Regions from separate parts of the Bacillus tuaregi genome, predicted to be linked through region 3. Evidence: predicted binding sites of a transcription regulator. Region 3 holds the regulator's gene; each other region holds the start of a gene.
The links. The regulator Rex, encoded in region 3, represses fermentation and respiration genes when NADH is low (regulators of the CRP and FNR family bind a similar motif). The targets are predictions, from matches to a motif close to TTGTGAAATATTTCACAA.

Region 1: a site for Rex is predicted at 1,407-1,424, ahead of BQ5321_RS11920 (4Fe-4S dicluster domain-containing protein). Genes of this name have one in related genera too.
Region 2: a site for Rex is predicted at 3,289-3,306, ahead of pflB (formate C-acetyltransferase). Genes of this name have one in related genera too.
Region 4: a site for Rex is predicted at 4,182-4,199, ahead of BQ5321_RS10660 (hydrogenase small subunit). Genes of this name have one in related genera too.

What each region holds. Positions count from the first base shown of each region.
Region 1 is NZ_LT629731.1:2,006,588-2,011,771, forward strand. It holds gene BQ5321_RS11910 (DUF1292 domain-containing protein) at 60-335, shown strand; gene BQ5321_RS11915 (AraC family transcriptional regulator) at 427-1,284, opposite strand; gene BQ5321_RS11920 (4Fe-4S dicluster domain-containing protein) at 1,510-1,989, shown strand; gene BQ5321_RS11925 (aldehyde ferredoxin oxidoreductase family protein) at 1,989-3,791, shown strand; gene BQ5321_RS11930 (MoaD family protein) at 3,913-4,182, shown strand; gene BQ5321_RS11935 (proton-conducting transporter transmembrane domain-containing protein) at 4,296-5,184, shown strand, end outside.
Region 2 is NZ_LT629731.1:2,603,461-2,608,644, reverse strand. It holds gene nadE (ammonia-dependent NAD(+) synthetase) at 1-27, shown strand, start outside; gene pflA (pyruvate formate-lyase-activating protein) at 68-823, opposite strand; gene pflB (formate C-acetyltransferase) at 937-3,198, opposite strand; gene BQ5321_RS14785 (hypothetical protein) at 3,512-3,967, opposite strand; gene BQ5321_RS14780 (DHH family phosphoesterase) at 4,532-5,184, shown strand, end outside.
Region 3 is NZ_LT629731.1:4,000,997-4,006,180, forward strand. It holds gene groL (chaperonin GroEL) at 1-1,197, opposite strand, end outside; gene groES (co-chaperone GroES) at 1,285-1,569, opposite strand; gene BQ5321_RS21575 (CPBP family intramembrane glutamic endopeptidase) at 1,892-2,578, shown strand; gene BQ5321_RS21580 (YdiK family protein) at 2,604-2,810, shown strand; gene BQ5321_RS21585 (redox-sensing transcriptional repressor Rex) at 2,830-3,489, opposite strand; gene moaC (cyclic pyranopterin monophosphate synthase MoaC) at 3,579-4,061, opposite strand; gene BQ5321_RS21595 (ABC-F family ATP-binding cassette domain-containing protein) at 4,257-5,184, shown strand, end outside.
Region 4 is NZ_LT629731.1:1,749,703-1,754,886, reverse strand. It holds gene BQ5321_RS10680 (hypothetical protein) at 1-86, opposite strand, end outside; gene BQ5321_RS10675 (HyaD/HybD family hydrogenase maturation endopeptidase) at 68-556, opposite strand; gene cybH (Ni/Fe-hydrogenase, b-type cytochrome subunit) at 546-1,316, opposite strand; gene BQ5321_RS10665 (nickel-dependent hydrogenase large subunit) at 1,329-3,050, opposite strand; gene BQ5321_RS10660 (hydrogenase small subunit) at 3,050-4,117, opposite strand; gene tatC (twin-arginine translocase subunit TatC) at 4,315-5,076, opposite strand.

The DNA.
Region 1 (5,184 bases), 2.0 Mb from region 3:
AATGAATGCCCACTTTTTTGGGAATAAATGAAAGGAAACTATATTTAGGGGGTATTGTCATGGAAAAGATTGAAGTGGGAGAGGTTTTTACGATTACGGATGAAAATGATGAAGAGCTGGAAGTCGAAGTGCTAGCTTCCATGAATATTGAAGGGACCGACTATGTGGCCGTTGCTTTTGCGGAGGATGTCCGTGAAGAAAGTGATGAGGATATTGATATTTTCTTCATGAAAGTCGACCAGGATGGTGATTTTTCAGCAATTGATAGTGAAAACGAATTTGACAAGGTTTCGGCAGCCTTTGATGAAATCATGGAGGATGACGACGAGGAATAACAACATTCAGTAAAATCTACTGTTGTATAAAATAGAGTAGGCGCGTGTATAATGATGCGCCTGCTCTATTTTTTTACGTAAAAGTTCATCCCTAATATTTATAGATAACCGGAGCGTTTCCAATGCTTTTATAATGCTTCGGTGTCATGCCGTATTTATTTTTAAACAGAGCGATAAAATGTGATATATTTTCGTATCCCAGCTCGTATGCTACTTCCGTTACATTATGGAGCTTTAGCAACTCCTTTGCTTGCAGCATTTTAAGGTTTGTTATGTATTCCTTTGGGGTTAGACCGACCACCTTTTTAAAAGAATTACAGAAATTGGTCTCGGACATGTAGATGTCTGAGGCAAGCTGTTTAATACTGATGGGCTGTTTAATATTTTCTTTTATGTATTTGATTGTTTGAAAGATGGGATGATCCTGCTCTATATTAATAATTTGATGAACACCTTTGATCTGAACTAAATGATAGACAAGCTCCTGTGCGTAAAGGTCAATGAGAAACTCCTTATTTTTTTCTGCCTTAGTTGAAATATCCATCAGTTTATCCAAGCTTTTCCCGAGCAGATGAGTGATGGTTCCCAGGAAAAATCTGTCCTCCAATAGAGCATCATAATCCGCTTCAAAATCTAAGCTAATCTTTTCCGTTACTCCTTTTAAAAGGGTATCGTTGAGCTCGAAGACAAGCGCCTTTGTCGAGGTATCAATATTCATATGGACATTTGAATGGGGTGGAAGGAGGATAAATTGTCCAGGCTGATAGGTAAACTGAATGTCTTCATTAACGGATACATGCTTCCGGCCATCAAGAATGGTACAAAGTCTTGTGTATTCGTAGGTTTTGTAATCGCAGTCCATAGGAGAAAGGTCATAAAATAATATTTTCATATAATCTGTTTCTAAGCCATCTGCTAATTCTACATCTCGTTTAAAATTAGTCAGCATTCCATAAACACCTCAAAATCTTTTATTTGATGGTCCTGTTGTATACTGCTATCGTACTACTTGCACCAATTTTTGGATATGGATAAATATTGACAAAAAATAGCATTACTTTTTAAAGAAGTTTGTTAGTTTTTTCACAAAATTAATATTAAAGTTAAATAGAGGTAATATTATGTAATTTGAGGAGGTGTAACTGGCATCGCGATTGCGGTAACCAGGATAATCATGAGTAAAATATTAACGATTTCTCCTGAAAAATGCACGAACTGTCGCAGCTGTGAGCTGATTTGCTCGTTTAACAAAACAGGTGAATTCAATCCGAGGGAAGCTGCTGTACATGTACTCTTTTATGAAGAGGCTGCTATATCTGTCCCTGTCATGTGTATGCAGTGTGAAGACCCATCCTGTATGAAGGTGTGCCCTGTTAATGCATTTTCGAGAGATGAAAGCGGCGCAGTGGTCTCAAATCCAGACAAATGTATTGTATGTAAAATGTGTATCAGTGCCTGTCCGTTTGGGAATATTTCCTTCAATTCTGTCAAAAAGGAAATTGTCAAATGTGATCTATGCGGTGGGGATCCAAATTGTGCAAAGGTCTGTTTAGCAGGAGCCATTCAGTATGTCGATGGTTCAACAGGTAACATTCATAAGAAAAGAGTCATCGCAGAAAAATTTAAGGATTTGTTTGCAGAGGTGAATAGTTGATGAACGGCTGGAAGGGAAAGCTCATAAGAGTCAATTTAATAAATGAAACCATTACAACGGAAGCACTGGATTTTCGGGAAGCAAAGCAATATCTTGGAGGCAGGGGTCTAGGGACCAAACTTTACATAAACGAAGTGGATCCAAAGGTAGACCCGCTTAGTCCTGAAAACAATCTCATCTTTATGACGGGACCGTTAACAGGTACTACAGCCACTTCGGCCGGAAGGTATGAGGTGGTAACGAAAGCGCCTTTGACAGGCACAATCGGGGCTAGTAACTCCGGAGGCTATTTCGGTCCCGAATTGAAATATGCAGGCTACGATGGCATCATTTTTGAAGGAAAAGCGAAAAAGCCAATCTATCTTTATATTAATGATGACCATATCGAATTAAGGGATGCCAGCCATTTGTGGGGCAAGGAAGTACCGCAAACAACAGATGAGCTGTTAAAAGAAACGGATGAGGATGCGAGAGTTGCCTGTATCGGACCTGCAGGTGAAAGGCTTGTCCTGTTTGCAACGATTATGAATGATAAAACAAGAGCAGCAGGACGTTCTGGGCTTGGTGCTGTCATGGGCTCCAAAAATCTAAAGGCTATTGTGGCGAAAGGTACAAGATCGGTAACGGCCGCCATGCCTAAGGAGTTTATGGATGCCTGCATGGATTCACTTGTGAAAATTAAAGAAAACCCTGTCACTGGTGCTGGACTTTCAGCCTACGGCACAGAGATTCTCGTGAATATCCTAAATGAGTCAGGTGGACTCCCAACAAGAAACTGGCAGGAATCGGTATTCGATAAGGCAGATGATATCGGCGGTGAAACGTTGGCTGATAAATATTTGATTCGGAACAGAGGCTGCTTTGACTGCGCGATTGGCTGTGGCAGGGTAACTAAGCTCGAGCGATCTAAGTACACTGATTTTGGAGAAGGACCAGAATATGAAGCAGGCTGGGCATTTGGAGCTTCCTGCGGTGTAAGTGATCTGCAGGCAGTCTGTGAAGCCAACTTCCTTTGTAATGAGCTAGGCATGGATCCGATTACCATGGGTTCAACGATTGCCTGTGCAATGGAATTATATGAAAAGGGCTTTGCAACGAAAAAGGATATGGGAAGAAATCTATTATTCGGCGATTCGGATGCCATTGTCGAGTTGACGAGAATGACTGGTTACAGGGAAGGCTTCGGGGACAAGCTGGCCTTAGGCTCTTATAGAATGGCAGAGGAATTTGGTCATCCAGAGCTTTCAATGACGGTTAAAAAACAAGAAATGCCTGCTTATGATGGACGTGCCCTACAGGGGATGGGACTGGAATATGCTACTTCCAATCGTGGCGGCTGTCATGTGCGCGGTTATTTAACCTCTCCTGAGATTCTTGGTTTGCCTGTCAAAATGGATCCACTTGTCACTGAAGGAAAGCCTGCGATGCTTAAGACCTTCCAGGATCTTACGGCTGTTGTCGATTCGGTTGGAATGTGCCTGTTTGTCACATTTGCCATCGGGTTGCCAGAGATCTCCGAAATGCTTAGAACCTGTACGGGCATTGATTATAGTGATGAAGAGGTCCTTCAAGCAGGAGAAAGAATTTGGAATCTAGAAAAACTGATCAATATGGAGAACGGGTTCTCGAAAAAGGATGACACGCTGCCTCCAAGACTATTAAAAGAACCAATTACCAAGGGACCTGCTAAAGGGAAGGTAACTGAGCTGGATACGATGCTTCCTGAATACTATTCCTTAAGAGGATGGGATGAGGAAGGGGTACCGTCAGAAGATAAAAAAGAAGAGCTTTCGCTATCTTAAGTGAATTATTTCACATATATAATGAGAGATTAGTAGCCATACAGTTTTTTGAAAAATTGAATCCCGGCAGGTGTGTAACACAAATGAGCTTGCCGGTGTATTCAATCTTAGGTGATGCGAAATGATGATTAAGTTTTTTGCTTATGTGCGTGATTACACTCACAAGAAAGTAATAGAAATGGAGCCGTGTGAAACGGTTGAAGAGCTTTTGAAGGTTCTTTCCAGCCGATACGGGAAGCCATTTAAGACAAACGTCTTTCCGGATAATAAACTTAGTGATGAAATGATCATTCTAGTAAATGGACGGCATATCGATCATTGTGACGGGGTTCATACAAAATTAATGGATGAGGATGTTATTTGTATAATTCCAGTTGTTGCAGGAGGTTGATGGCGATCAACCTTTTCTTTTTTAAAGGTAAATGACCGAGCGAGCTCAATAATAATCTAGACGGAAATTGGACCAGGTGAATACGAACATGATTATGAAGGGAGGTACGAATAGTGAATACACAACTGCTTTTTGGTGCGATGATTCTCCTGCTATTTGAAGTTATGGCTGTCATGAAACCAAGAAAAATAACGACCTTACTCGTCTATTCGACGATTGCTGAGCTTGGCTATATCCTATTAGGCTTTGCTAGTGGTACCTTCGTAGGGCAGACAGGAGGATTACTCCATCTTGAATATCAGCTCATTATGCGGGGCTTAGTCTTTCTGACAGTATTTGTAATGATTCAACAGAGTAAGACGTCATACATAGAGAATTTAAAGGGATTTGGCAGAACTTCACCACTGATATCTACGATGTTTGCCTTTGGTATCTTTTCGGTCATGGGTCTTTCCCCTTTTAAAGGGTCCATTAGTAAATTTTTAATCGTCTATTCCTGCATCGAAGCGGGTCAAATGATTTATGCTGCAGCGGCAATAGTAGGTAGCATCATTGAAGCCTGGTATTTTATCAGAATCCTGCATCATATTTGTTTTGCTGAAGATGAGAAGACTGAACAGGACTACGGTAAAAATGGAGACTCCATAGTCCTCAATAAGATGACTACAGGAGCTATCATGGTTCTTGGAGGTCTGACAGCACTATCGACCCTTTTTCCGGAACCATTCATAGAATTTAGCGAGAGGTTGGTAGGCTCATTATTTGCAACGGCAGTTAATGAACTGCCAGTTATTGACTCTCCATGGCCGGTAATGGTCTTAGTACCATATATCGGCGCGTTTGTTGTATTTATCATTGGCCATTATTTGCCTAGCTTAAGAGGGTTACTCGCTATGATCATCGGCGTCACAACTGTCGGGGTCGTATGGATGGACGGAACAGTCGACAGCCTTTCCAAGCTGTTTGCCTTGATTATTTCTGTTATGACGCTGTTAGCCATCA
Region 2 (5,184 bases), 1.4 Mb from region 3:
ACCATGTTTGATGACTGGTGGAAATAGTTAATAACAATAAGATGTTAAAAAAGTGCTGTCCTGTTATTCAGGATAGCACTTTTTTACGAAACGTAAGTGTTTTGGTGAGAACTTTATATGCAGTTTGTACCTTCTCATCACTAGGCGGCTCAATGTTATTTAAAGGGTAGTCCATTCCAAGTGCCTCCCATTTATATACACCAAGCTTATGATACGGAAGGACCTCCAATTTCTCCACATTCTCAAGTGTACCGATAAAATGACCAAGTTCTTCTAAGTCTTTTTCGTCATCTGTCACGGAAGGCACAAGAACGTGACGAATCCAGACGGGAATCTGGCGCTCAGATAAAGATTTTGCAAATTGGATAATATGGTCATTAGCCATTCCAGTTAATTGAATATGCTTCTTTCGATTAATATGCTTTAAGTCAACTAAAATTAAATCTGTATAGTTCAACAATTCGTTGAGTTGCTCTTGAAACAGTGGAGCTGTTGAATAGCAGCCGCCGGATGAATCAATGGTTGTATGGATCCCTATTTTTTTGCATTCCTTAAATAATTCAATAAGAAAGGGGATTTGTAACAACGGTTCACCGCCGCTGACCGTAATACCGCCACCTGAAGATTCAATAAAAGGGAGGTACGAAGTTAAATCCTCCATGATATCAGCAACAGACATTTGTTTCCCAGTTCCTATTTCCCAAGTATCTGCATTGTGACAATACTGACAGCGGAGGAGACAGCCTTGTGTAAAAACAACATAGCGGATGCCTGGTCCATCTACAGTACCAAATGTCTCAATGGAATGAATATTTCCCAGCATATTGATTCGCTCCTATCCATTTATTTTATGTGATATCGCATAGTAGTAAGTTGTCTGTATGAAAGAGTCAAAGAGAAGGGAAGAGACCCTTCTCTTTATCTCTTACTTATTTATTATACAAGAACAGGTTCTTTTTTTTCTGCAGCAGACATACTCTCATGGAACGTACGGTTAATAACGTCAATTTGTTGCTCGCGAGTCAGCTTAATAAAGTTAACCGCATAACCAGAAACACGAATCGTTAATTGCGGATATAATTCTGGATGTTCTACAGCATCTAATAATGTGTCGCGATTTAATACGTTCACATTGATATGATGACCGCGCTTTGACACATATCCATCAAGCATTGCCACAAGATTATTTACTTGTGATTGATCCTCACGTCCAAGCGCTTTTGGAGTGATGGTAAAGGTATTAGAAATACCATCTAATGATGCATCGTAAGGTAATTTGGCTACAGAAGTCAGCGATGCAAGCGCTCCTTTTGTGTCGCGGCCATGCATTGGATTAGCACCTGGTGCAAATGGTTTACCTGCTTCACGGCCATCTGGTGTTGCGCCTGTTTTCTTACCATATACAACGTTAGATGTAATCGTTAATACTGATTGAGTTGGAACAGCACCACGATAAGTTTTATGTTTTCTAATTCGGTTCATAATTCCGTTAACAAGGTCTACAGCAATTTGATCGACACGATCATCATTGTTACCATATTTAGGGTAGTCACCTTCAATTTCGTAATCAACGACAAGACCGTTTTCGTCACGGATTGTTTTTACTTTTGCATATTTAATAGCACTAAGTGAGTCAGCTGCAACAGATAATCCAGCGATACCGCAAGCCATCGTGCGGAGAATTTCACGATCATGAAGAGCCATTTCAATTCTTTCATAGCTGTATTTATCATGCATATAATGGATCACATTTAATGTGTTCACATATAGTCCGCATAACCAGTCAAGCATTTTGTCATAGTTTTTAACAACTTCTTCGTAATTTAAATACTCAGAAGTAATTGGTTGGTATGATGGGCCAACTTGTGTCTTTTTCTTTTCATCAACACCGCCATTAATTGCATATAATAATGCTTTGGCAATATTTACACGAGCTCCGAAGAATTGCATTTGCTTACCAATTCTCATGGCAGATACGCAGCAGGCAATGCCGTAATCATCGCCCCATAATTCTCTCATCATATCATCATTTTCATATTGAATAGCACTTGATTTGATAGACATTTTTGCAGCATATGCCTTGAATGCTTCAGGTAATTTTGTTGACCAAAGAATGGTTAAGTTTGGTTCTGGAGCCGGTCCTAGGTTATCTAAAGTGTGTAAGAAACGGAAAGAGTTCTTTGTCACTAAAGGACGGCCGTCAAGAGCCATACCTGCGATAGATTCTGTTACCCATGTTGGGTCGCCGCTATATAATTCGTTATATTCAGGTGTTCTTGCGAATTTTACAAGACGAAGCTTCATAACAAAATGGTCAACTAATTCTTGTGCTTCTTGTTCTGTTAAAGTCCCATTCTGTAAATCTCTTTCAATATAAATATCTAAGAAAGTAGAAGTACGACCAAGACTCATAGCAGCACCATTTTGTTCCTTAATTGCAGCTAAATAGCCAAAGTATAGCCATTGAATTGCTTCCTTCGCATTTTTCGCTGGTTGAGAAATATCAAAGCCATAAGAAGCAGCCATTTGTTTTAATTCTTTTAAGGCACGATATTGTTCACTGTATTCCTCGCGGTCACGAATGACATCATCTGACATAGTGCCATCGCCGATATATTGATATTCTTTAAGTTTTTCTTGCATTAAGAAATCTACACCATAAAGAGCGACACGGCGATAGTCACCAATAATACGTCCGCGTCCATAAGCATCAGGTAATCCCGTGATAACACCAGCGGAACGGGCAGCTCTCATCTCTGGTGTGTAAGCATCGAAAACGCCTTGGTTATGTGTTTTGCGGTAATCCGTAAAGGTATGTTCAACTTCTTTGTCTAACTCGAATCCGTATGATTCTAAAGCGGTTTTTGCCATGCGGATTCCGCCAAATGGCATTAACGAACGTTTAAAAGGTTTATCTGTTTGGAAACCAACGATTTGTTCAAGTTCTTGTGTTAAGTATCCAGGTCCGTGTGAAGTAATGGTTGAAACGATTTTTGTGTCAGCATCCAAGACGCCGCCAGCTTCACGCTCTTTTTTAGATAGTTCCATTACTTGATCCCAAAGTTTTGTTGTTGCTTCTGTAGGTCCTTCTAAAAAGCTATCATCACCAGTATAAGGGGTAAAGTTCTTTAAAATAAAATCTCTTACATTTACTTCTTTTTGCCAAACGCCATTTGTAAAATCTCTCCATTGTTCCATTGTTACGTCACCTCATTGGTTTAAAATAGTTACTCATTGTTTGCTAGTAGGTAGTAGTACAATGACTATATTAGTAGTGTAACAGATAGTTTATGAAAGTAATCACATTATATATGAACAATTTATGAATGTTAAAAAACCCTTGATATACAAGGGTTTCAAGTTATCTTTGTATTATGATAGTTTGAATAATTAGTTCTATTTATTTGAAACTGTATTATATACAAAATGAAAATTGTATAACTGTTATACATAAAGAAAGCGCTATCAGGTTAATGTATTAGATCCACACTGTCTTTTGACAAGTAGAGATTTAATCAACTACTATATAGGCAATCATTGGTCCTTCATGATTTTTATCAGAATGGGACAGACAAATTAAACGATAGATTCCTTCCTTTTGAAATTGTAGCGGTACGATTGTTTCCTCCCCTTTCTTTACAGATCCTTTTATATCTGTGTTTTCGATGATGAAGGGATGTTCTTTTCCGTTCACCCCCAAAATAGATAAATGAACCTTTTCGCCAACTTCCATAAATATGGTGCCAGGATCCCAACGGTACACCTCGATTTTCGTGTTATCGGGTAATTTGGCTGAAAACTCACCCGTTACAAGATGGATTTCCCTTATCTTATCTTGATGGTCCTCCTGTTTAAATACCGCTTCGTTCTCTTGGTTTATAAAAAACCATCCTCCTGCAGATGCTAATATTACCATGAAAATAATACAATACCATAAAAGACGTTTTTTAATAATAACAAGCTTCATAACCACCCTCCTTAAATTTGGCTGCGAATTTGATTAATAAGTCTTGTTAGCCATTATATGCGGACAAGGGGGGAGAACTTGTCATCAAAAATGAAAGCTTCTGTTTGAGAACAAGGAAAATGAACATATGCTTAACTTCATTCAGCAAATGCTTTTTGTACCGAAAGCTTGCGACAGGTACAGAAGTCCTCCACTTCTACAAGTGGGAACTGAATGCAAATGGTTCTATGATTCAGTGGGGACTCAAACCCTGGCTGAATGAAGTTAAGCCTTCGGCGGATGTCACGGATTTTTTAAAGGTAGTTTACCCAAGCGAGCTCAGGTAATCCGGACGCAAATTCGACGGGCGAATTTGATAGATTTTACATTTTTTCTTTCTATGGGAATAAACATTTTGTATGAAATGAGGATTTCTTTTTGACAAGCGGGAGCTAAAGTTATAATGTTTTATATATTATGTTTCATTCTTATATGATCAGAGAGTGTTTGTAAAAAAAGGCAGCAGAACGTTTAGTACTTGTTCGTTTCTTTTACATACAATTAATGCTGGAGAGGTGGGTTATTTTGATTCATTTATATACTCATAATGATTTAGATGGTCTGGGATGCGGAATACTAGCGAAATTAGCTTTTGGTGAAGAGGTGGAGGTTCATTATAATTCTGTCGCCAGAATAAATTCGCAGGTTGAACGTTTTTTTGATGCAACAAAGCAAAATGAGCTTCGAAACAATACTATATGGGTCACAGACTTAAGTGTCAATGAAGCAAATAGTAAACGGATTGATCAATTTGTTCGAGAAGGTGGTAAAGCACAATTCATTGATCATCATAAAACAGCCTTGCATTTAAATGAATATAGCTGGGCGGAAGTAATGGTTGAATATGAAGATGGAAGATTAACCTCTGCAACATCATTGTTTTATGATTATTTACTAGAAAATCAATGGTTGACAGCAAAGGGTTCGTTAAATGAATTTGTAGAGTTGATTCGGCTATATGATACATGGGAATGGGAAAAGAATAATGAAATGAAAGCAAAACAGCTAAATGATTTATTCTCGCTCCTTTCACTTGATGATTTTGAAGGAAAGATGCTTGCGAGACTGAAGACTGAGGGTTCATTTTCATTTAATGAGTTTGAACAGCAGCTGCTCAAAATGGAAGAAGAGAAAATAAATCGATATATTCGCAAGAAAAATCGTGAACTAATCCAAAC
Region 3 (5,184 bases):
GTTTAATGCATCTTCAATACGTAATTTACGCTCTTTTAATTCTGTTTCAGTAGCAGCACCAACTTTGATTACCGCTACACCGCCAGCTAATTTAGCTAGACGCTCTTGTAGCTTTTCACGGTCAAAATCAGAAGTCGTTTCTTCTAATTGAGTACGAATTTGGTTCACACGGCCAGCGATTTGTGCGCTGTCCCCTGCGCCTTCAACAATTGTAGTTGTTTCTTTTGTTACGACAACCTTCACCGCACGACCTAATTGATCGATTTGGGCAGATTTAAGATCAAGTCCAAGATCTTCTGTAATTACTTGACCGCCAGTTAGGATAGCGATATCTTCAAGCATAGCTTTACGACGATCACCGAAGCCAGGAGCTTTAACAGCTACTGCATTGAATGTTCCACGAAGCTTGTTAAGAACGATTGTTGCAAGTGCTTCGCCTTCAACATCTTCAGCAATCAATAATAATGGCTTGCCTTGTTGTACAACCTGCTCAAGAACAGGAAGGATTTCTTGAATGCTAGTGATCTTTTTATCTGTGATTAAGATATATGGATTGTCAAGAACAGCTTCCATCTTATCCGAGTTTGTTACCATGTATGGTGAAGCATATCCGCGGTCAAATTGCATACCTTCAACTACATCTAGCTCAGTTGAGAATCCTTTTGACTCTTCAATTGTGATAACACCATCGTTACCAACGCGTTCCATTGCTTCTGCAATTAATTGACCTACTTCTTCGTCAGCAGAAGAAATCGCAGCAACCTGTGCAATAGACTCTTTTCCTTCGATTGGTTTTGAGATCGCTTTTAATTCTTCTAGAGCTGTTTGAATTGCTTTATCCATACCTTTGCGGATTCCCATTGGGTTCGCTCCGGCAGTTACGTTTTTAAGCCCTTCACGAATCATCGCTTGAGCAAGAACTGTTGCAGTCGTAGTACCGTCACCAGCAATATCATTTGTTTTGCTTGCTACTTCTGCTACTAATTTCGCACCCATGTTTTCAAATGCGTCTTCAAGCTCGATTTCTTTTGCAATGGTTACACCATCATTTGTAATTAGAGGTGAACCGAATTTTTTCTCAAGAACCACGTTACGTCCTTTTGGTCCAAGAGTTACTTTAACTGCATTTGCAAGAGCATCAACCCCACGCAGCATTCCACGGCGGGCTTCTTCGCTGAACTTAATTTCTTTTGCCATTATGAATTACCTCCTTAATATTGTCCATACTATGAAAAAAAATCAAATCTATAGGGCGTCAGCCTAGCTGGCGCCTGAAAATCATTATTATCCAATTACAGCAAGGATATCATTTTCACGAACGATTAAATAATCTGTACCTTCATATTTCACTTCAGTACCAGCGTATTTTGAGAAGATAATGCGATCGCCAACAGATACTTCAAGAGCGACACGCTCACCATTTTCAAGAACGCGACCAGTACCTACAGCGACTACCTTACCTTCCTGTGGTTTTTCCTTTGCAGTGTCCGGTAACACGATACCGCTTGCAGTTTTTTCCTCTGATGCAACAGGTTCAATGATAATGCGATCACCTAGTGGCTTTAACAATTGAAACAACCTCCTCAAATAATATGTCAATTTTTGTTTTTATTTATTAGCACTCATCTCTATCGAGTGCTAACACATCTATAATATTAATAAATTTGATTTCCTTTTGCAAGTCACAACATGTAAATTTTTATTAAAAAGTTTAACAGTTCGGTAAATGATAAAATAACTAAACGGCTCACAAATATTATTTATCGCCATGTTTACTTAAGCTTATACCATGTGAAATATTAGGTGTTATAATTTGAGGGTTTTAGAGGATTACTGATAAAATGAAATAGATATGCTTTATACAGGATATATGTTAAAGGAGAACTTCACTTTGAAGAAAGAATATTGGTTTATTTTGATTGCATATACATTCATGCACCTTTCCGGGATTTTAGGGGTACCTCTTGTCACTTATTTTGGTAGTTTATTAGGAAAGAGCCCTCAGGAAATGGCGGAACTATCTGTTTCCTTATGGATAATGATTAGCTTTTCTGTTACTCTCATCATCATTCTTTTTCTCCTACGAAGGGAATGGACAAACCCTGTTCGCAATGAAAGGGCTTTGTCACCTCGAGACTCCATGTATTGGGCCGTTGGAGGAATTTTTTTGGCCTTCTTTGCCCAAATTACAGCAGCAAATATTGAATATTTGCTTGGTATTGAAATAGGATCAGATAACACAGAGCAAATCGTTAATCTCATTAAGACAGCTCCTATGGTCATCCTTGTCACTTCCATTATTGGACCCATTCTAGAAGAAATTGTGTTCCGTAAAATTCTATTCGGGGCTCTTTACACCCGATTGAATTTCTTTCTAGCCGGTCTTATCAGTTCACTTATTTTTGCCTTTGCACATGGGGAGCCAGAACACGTACTCCTATACTCAGCAATGGGCTTTACGTTTGCTTTTTTGTATGTCAAAACAAAACGGATACTGGTCCCGATTTTCGCTCATGTATCAATGAATACCATTGTCGTGATTATGCAGCTATATCCGGATTTGTTCCAACCATTATAAATCTTAATTCATGGAGGATTATGCTTTGAGACAATCACCGCTTTTTTCGGGTATCATTTATATATTTCTTGGTACATTATTTACCTTCTTCGCGATTCAAAATATTAACGAGGATGGCGGCTGGGGATTTTTCACCATCTTGCTTATTATCCTTGCCACCTTTGACTTTGGTTCAGGAATTCGAATGATTCTGTTTCACTTTCAGCTAAAAAAGCAGCAGACAAAAAAATGACCCTATAAGGGCCATTTTTTTATTCATCTGTTGCTTCTTCTTCTATTGAATAGTGCTTTAAGAAGTATACAAGTGATTGAAGCTCTACTGCTAGATCTATATGGTGTACGCGTACATGTGCAGGCACTGTTAAACGAGCAGGTGTAAAGTTTAATATTCCCCTTATATTAGCCTTCAACAGCCGGTCTGTCACAAATTGGGCTACCGGTGCCGGAATGGTTAGTATGGCAACCTCAATTCCCTGTTCCTCTATAACCTTTTCAAGATTATCCATATGATAGACAGGTACATTCCCAATCTTATGGTCGACTTTATCTGCCTGTACGTCAAAAGCGACTGCAATTTTGGTGTTATTATTTTTTAAGAAATTATAATTTAAAAAGGCCGTTCCAAGATTTCCGACTCCAATTAAAGCCACCTTTGTCAGTTCATCCTGGTCCAAAGTTTTACGGAAAAAGGATAGCAAATACTGAACATTATATCCATAACCTTTTTTACCCAATGCACCAAAATAAGAAAAATCTCTCCGGATTGTTGCTGAATCTACCTTCACTGCTTCACTAAGCTCAGCTGAAGATACTCTTTGTTTTCCAGACGCGTGTAAATTTGTTAAAAATCGATAATATAAAGGCAATCTCTTTGCTGTTGCTTGCGGTATCTTGGTCGTTTCATTTGCCATTCGAATCCCCCTTTTCCCTTCCTTATTCCTTTTTCACTTTGTGTACGGGCCATTAATGACTAAACACCTGTCTGTAAACACTTTCATTTTTACATCCTTTTAAAGTCCCCGTTTTTGCCACCTGTTTTCTCTACTAAATATGTCTCTCCTATCACCATTCCTTTATCGATTGCTTTACACATATCATAGACTGTTAAAGCGCACACAGACGCGGCAGTGAGGGCTTCCATTTCTACTCCAGTGCTCCCTTTCGTTTTAACAAAAACTTTAATAAACAATTCATAATCTTCATTCTTTGATTCCCATGAAAATGAGATATCAACACCAGTTAATGAAAGCGGATGACACATGGGAATAATATCCGATGTCTTTTTTGCTGCCATTATTCCTGCAACCTGGGCAACCGCTAAAACGTCTCCCTTTTTCATTTGGTTATTCGTTATTTTATCATATATTTCCTGACTCACAATAATACTTGATATTGCAGCCGCAGTTCGAAAGGACTCAGCTTTCTCACTGACATCTACCATCTTTGCTCTGCCTTGCTCATTAAAATGAGTAAACTCAGCCATATAAAAACCCCTCTTTATAAATGATACACTATTTTATAGGTATTTGTCTTTACTTTGTATTCTCCTTCACAAATAGTGTTTCCTATTTTAATAAAATATACAATTACTATTGAATCTATCTATAACCGCTCAATTCCCTATGTATTGCTGTCAACCTCTTTATCGGTTAATCTAGTAGTATAGAGGTGAACAATCATGATTTTATTACAAATCAATCAATTATGTAAATACTATGGAGCAGATATTATTTTATCAAATATAAAATTAGAGGTACAAACGCGAGACCGCATCGCTTTAGTTGGAAGAAACGGTGCAGGAAAATCTACCTTATTAAAAATAATCGCTGGGCATCTATCCTATGACTCAGGCGATATTATTAAGCCAAAAGAAGTGAAAATTGGCTACCTTGCTCAGGATACAGGTCTTGAATCAAATGTATCTATTTGGGAGGAAATGCTATCCGTTTTTGCTGATCTAAGACAGCAGGAACAAAAGCTGCGAAGCTTGGAAAATCAAATGTCTGACCCAGCCACTCTTCAAAATGAGGCCAGTTACGAAAAGGTACTAAAGGAATATGATGTCCTGCAGGTGGAATTTAAGGAAAAAGGTGGCTATCAGTATGAAGCTGACATTCGCTCTGTACTGCATGGACTGAATTTTCAATCCTTTGATTATCATACTAAAATTTCATCCTTAAGCGGCGGGCAAAAGACACGTCTAGCACTTGGTAAATTACTGCTATCAAAGCCCGAGATACTAATTCTCGATGAGCCGACAAACCACCTTGATATTGATACATTATCCTGGCTTGAACAATATCTACAGGGCTATGAAGGTGCTATCCTGATTGTATCCCATGACCGTTATTTCCTCGATAAGGTTGTGAATCAGGTCTATGAAATATCTCGGCAGCAAATCACTAAATATGTAGGAAACTATAGCTCTTACTTAGATAAAAAAGCTGAGAATTATGAACGGGAAATGAAGCAATATGAAAAACAGCAAGAGGAGGTCAATAAGCTGCAGGATTTTATCCAGCGTAATCTTGCCCGAGCCTCTACAACGAAACGGGCTCAGAGTCGACGTAAAAAGCTGGAAAGAATGGAGTTAATGGATCGTCCAT
Region 4 (5,184 bases), 2.3 Mb from region 3:
GGCTCGTACACAGCATTTACTGTTTTAAGAAAACCTGTCTTCATTTCCTTTAGAAAATCCAACCGATTCATTGTGATATTCTCCATTCATGAACCTGCTCTTTAATACGCTCAATTAGATACGGAAGCTGCTGTTCATTCATTGGCGAAAGCCCAACGCCAAGCTCTAAACATGTAGGCTGCATTCCTATTAAGGCAATATGCTTTGGATATCGGTTCCTTAACTTGGCAGCATATAAGACCTCTTGAAAGCCTAGCTGATGGATTGACATTTTCAAGCCTATATAAGCTGGAATGTCCTCACCTAGCAGTGTAATAATTGTACCGCCTTTTTTTCCAGCATTAATCGCATCAATGACAATTAAATAATTGGTATCCTCTACCGGTCCTAAAAGACGCAGTCCGTCAGTTGTACCATCAATATATTCTATTCCTGGTATATGTTCTAATGCCTCCTCGATGAGGGGTAAGGCATGAATGCCTATTCCCTCATCTTGATAAAGTGTGTTGCCAATACCTAGAATGGTAATTCTAATATCCTGTTGATTACTCTTCATCTGATGCACCATCATTTAGCACCTTTTTCGATTCAGTTTTATATCCAGTAAAAATGGAGGACATAGTCCCATTGCGTTGCATGTAATCTTCACGGAATGCCATATAGATATGGACAACAACAAAAACCATAAATCCCCAAGCTGCTATATGGTGCCACGAACGCACGTCATAACTGCTGCCCCCAAATATAGATGGAACCCAGGCAAATATTTTTCCGATAAAAGACTCAGGCTGGGGCTCGACGTACATCGAGAAACCGGTAAGAATCATAATAATCGATCCAAGACCTATAAAAATCCAATAGCTTAATTGTGCCAGCGGATTATGACCTACATAATGCGGCTTTTTATTTTTCAAAAATAGATAATATTTTACCGTTTCCAAAGTCTCTTTCCAAAAACTTGCTTTAAATGGATTCGAGGTGGAAAATTTATTACCTTTTAAGGTCCAATAAAGACGAAATAATAGATTTACAGAAAAGAGAAAAGCAGCAAAGAAATGAATATACCTTACCCATCCCATGACAAAAGAATAATAGGCTTCTTCATGAACTGACGCACCAATAATTGGATTTCCAATAAATAGGCCAGTGACCATTAAAAGGAAGATAGCAATAGCATTTAACCAGTGAAAGATTCTTACTGGTAGCTCCCAGACATACACTTTCACCACATCATGCTTAACAGCTGTTACCTTTGGTTCTCTGCTTCTTTTCATTACAACCTTTTTATTTCTTTGAAGCGGTGTTGGCATTGACATTTTACAGCCCTCCTAGCCAATCCTTATTTCCGTCAATTCATTACTTTCTAAGTCAGTTAAATGAACTGCACACGCTAAACAAGGGTCAAAGGAATGAATAGTCCGAATAATTTCAAGCGGTTGATCCTTAACAAGCAGCGGTGTACCTTTTAAGGATGATTCATAAGCACCAATATTATTTTCTGCATCACGTGGTGTAGCATTCCAAGTGGTTGGAACAACAGCTTGGTAGTTTTTCGTTTTTCCATTTTCAATTTCAACCCAATGGCCTAATGCTCCCCGTGGTGCCTCTATCCAGCCAACACCCTTCGCATTTTTCGGCCATGTATTAGGCTCCCATTTAGAACTGTTGAACGTAACCTGATCACCATTTTTAATATTGGCTAGCAGCTTATCCATATCGTTTCTCATCCAATCACTAATCAAAACGGATTCAAGACCACGGGCAACGGTTCGTCCCAATGTTGAATGCAGAGCGCTAATCGGTAATTCTAATTTTTGCAATGTACTATCGACCAGGTTCACAATTTCTTCTTTCCCTGCTGCATAGCCAATCATGATACGTGCAAGCGGACCTGTTTCCATTGGCTGTCCTTTCCAGCGTGGCGCCTTAATCCAGCTGTATTTTTCATCTGTATTTAAATTCTTATAAGGCGCTTTAGGACCCGTATAATTTAGCGAAGTTTCGCCCTCTGATGGATGCTTTCCTTCCTTGCTGTCTTTTCCATCATAGGTGTACCAGGAACGGTCGATGAATTCTTGAATTTGAGATGCATCCTTTAAATCCACCTCATGTATCTCATTTATATTGCCATTCAAAATGACTCCACTTGGCATTCGGTATTTACTCTTGTCATAATGGTCACCCATTGAAAAATCACCATATGAAAGATAATTATTTATTCCTCCACCATAAGTCCAATCCTTGTAATATGAACCGATTGCTAATAAATCTGGAATATAGACTTGATTGACAAATTCCTTTGCCTGATCAATTAATTGAGAAATATGCATGAGTCGTTCTGCATGAATCCCATTGTCACTGTTAATATCGATTGGAGTAGCCATGCCACCGACGACATAATGTGGATGTGGGTTTTTCCCGCCAAGAATCGTTTGGATTTTCACGATTTCCTTCTGCCAGTCAAGAGCTTCTAAATAATGAGCAACTGCCAACAGGTTTACCTCTGGAGGAAGCTTATAGGCTGGATGTCCCCAGTAACCGTTAGCAAAGATTCCAAGTTGTCCGCTGTCAACAACCTTTTTGACTTTATTTTGGATATCCCGAAAATAGCCTGGTGAAGACTTCGGCCAATTTGAAATGGACTGAGCAATTTTTGCTGTTTCATTTGGATCAGCACTTAATGCACTCACAACATCTACCCAGTCTAAGGCATGTAAATGATAGAAATGGACCACATGGTCATGGACAAATATAGCCTCATTCATAATATTTCGAATAAGCTCAGCATTTTCCGGAATTTTAATATCTAGCGCATCCTCAACTGCACGAACGGACGCCAATGCATGAGTGGACGTGCAGACACCACAAATCCGCTGCACAAAAGCCCATACATCACGAGGATCTCGGTCTCGTACAATCAGCTCAATTCCCCTGACTGCGGTACCAGAACTAAATGCATCTTGTATCACTCCGCTATCATCTATGTCAGCCTCTACTCTAAGATGACCCTCTATCCTTGTAATTGGATCAACTACTATTCTCTCACTCATTATTCTTCACCTCGTCGATCATCACTTTTCTTCTTTATGACCGTTCCAGTTGCATGTGCAGCAACACCAGCTGCTGTTACACCTAAAGCAGCAAGACCGATTTTATCGATATCTGCCGTTGTTTGCGTACCTGGAATCTTAGCCCGTCTAACAAAGAATGGTCCATTATCCCAGAAGCCTTTTTCTGAGCAGCCAATACAAGGGTTACCAGACTGAATTGGGTAGCTTACACCGCCATTCCATCTCATTTCTGCACAAGCATTATAGGTGGTTGGACCCTTACATCCCATCTTATATAGGCAATAGCCTTGCTTTGCTCCTTCATCATCAAAGGATTCTACGAATAAGCCAGCATCAAAATAGGCTCTCCGATTACATTTATCATGAATACGGTGTCGATAAAATGCCTTCGGTCTTCCTGCTGAGTCTAATTCAGGAATTTCGCCAAAGGTAATAATATGGGCAATAACCCCAGTCATCACTTCAGCAATTGGTGGGCAGCCTGGAACGAGAATGACAGGTTTATTACTTACAATGCTCTTTAATGGCTTTGCACCAGTTGGATTTGGTTTTGCGGCCGGAATTCCTCCCCACGAAGCACAGCTACCATAGGAAATAATGGCTTTTGCATCTGCAGCTACTTCCAAAAGGCTTTCCTTTGCATCAACGCCACCAATCATCGTATAGCCAGAATCAGGTATACTGCCTTCCACCGCTAGCACATACTCGCCCTTATAGTTTTCGATGACATGTTTGAGTGCTTCTTCTACCTGAAAGCCGGAAGCTGCAGATAATACCTCCGAATATTCAAGCGAAATAAAATCAAATAATACACTTTCTGTCTTTGGATGTGTAGAGCGAATAAAGGATTCTGAACATCCGGTACAATCCTGAAACTGGAGCCAAATAACCGGCACTCTGGCGTTTGTTTCTAATGCGTTTACTACTTTGTTTGACTGCGTGTAATCTAGCCCCATCGTTGCTGCTAACGCGGTGCACATCTTCAAGAAGTCCCTTCTTGATATGCCATGCTCCAAAGCAGTTTCATAAACTGTTGGTCTTTTCATGACCGGGATCCCCTTTCTGTAAGTTTATTTGAAATTTTCTACTATCATCCTAAATTTAACATATTTGTGAAACATTTAAATTAAATTCAAAATTTTGTAACTTATTGTTCTTAACTGTATTTTTCTATTGTTTATATTGTTAACTTCTATAAATATAGAAAAAAGACTTCGATCCATATCGAAGTCTTTTTTCTATTTTATTCATTTATTACATCATCATCATAGCCAAGTTCTGCTGCTCGCTGCTTTTCCTTTTTTAGTTTCCTTTTATATACGAACTTTGACAAATTCACACTGATTTCATATAGAAATAATAATGGAACGGCCACAAGAAAATCCGACATGAAATCTGGCGGTGAAATGAAGATTGCAACTACGATTAAAGCAAAATAAGCATATTTTCGAACCTTTGTCAGTACGTATGGATTCACTATACCTAAAGATGTTAAAAACATTAACACGACAGGAAGTTCAAAAAGTACTCCAAACGGTACTGTGGTTGTTAAAATGAAACGAAAATATTTTTCAGCTGTAAAATTAGTAGCCATCATATCTCCACCAAGTTCTATTAGGAAGCTCATAATGGTTGGAAAAATGACGAAATAACCGAAACAAAGTCCTAATATAAATAAGAAAAACAAGGCTGGTACGTATGATAGTGACACTTTTCTTTCAATCGGCTTCAAAGCTGGTTTGACAAACAACCAAATTTGTAAAGCCAGCACTGGAATGGTTCCTGCAATAGAAATAACAGTGGCAATCATAAAATAAACCCAAAGGATATCACTAGGTCCCAGTACAATTAACTTGACATCCAAATCTTTTGTCATCCATTGATAGAGCTCTTCAACAAAAACAAAGCCGACAATGAAAAAAACAATAAAAGCAGCAACTGTAATAATGAGTCGTGTTCTTAATTCATCTAAATGATCAACTACATTTAATTCTTTATCTTCCATCTACTTCCCCTGCTTTTTTCTTTTCTACCGAAAAAGTGTAGGACCTGTAACTTAATCAAATTCGCCCGTCGAATTTGCGTCCGGATTACCTGAGCTCGCTCGGGTAAA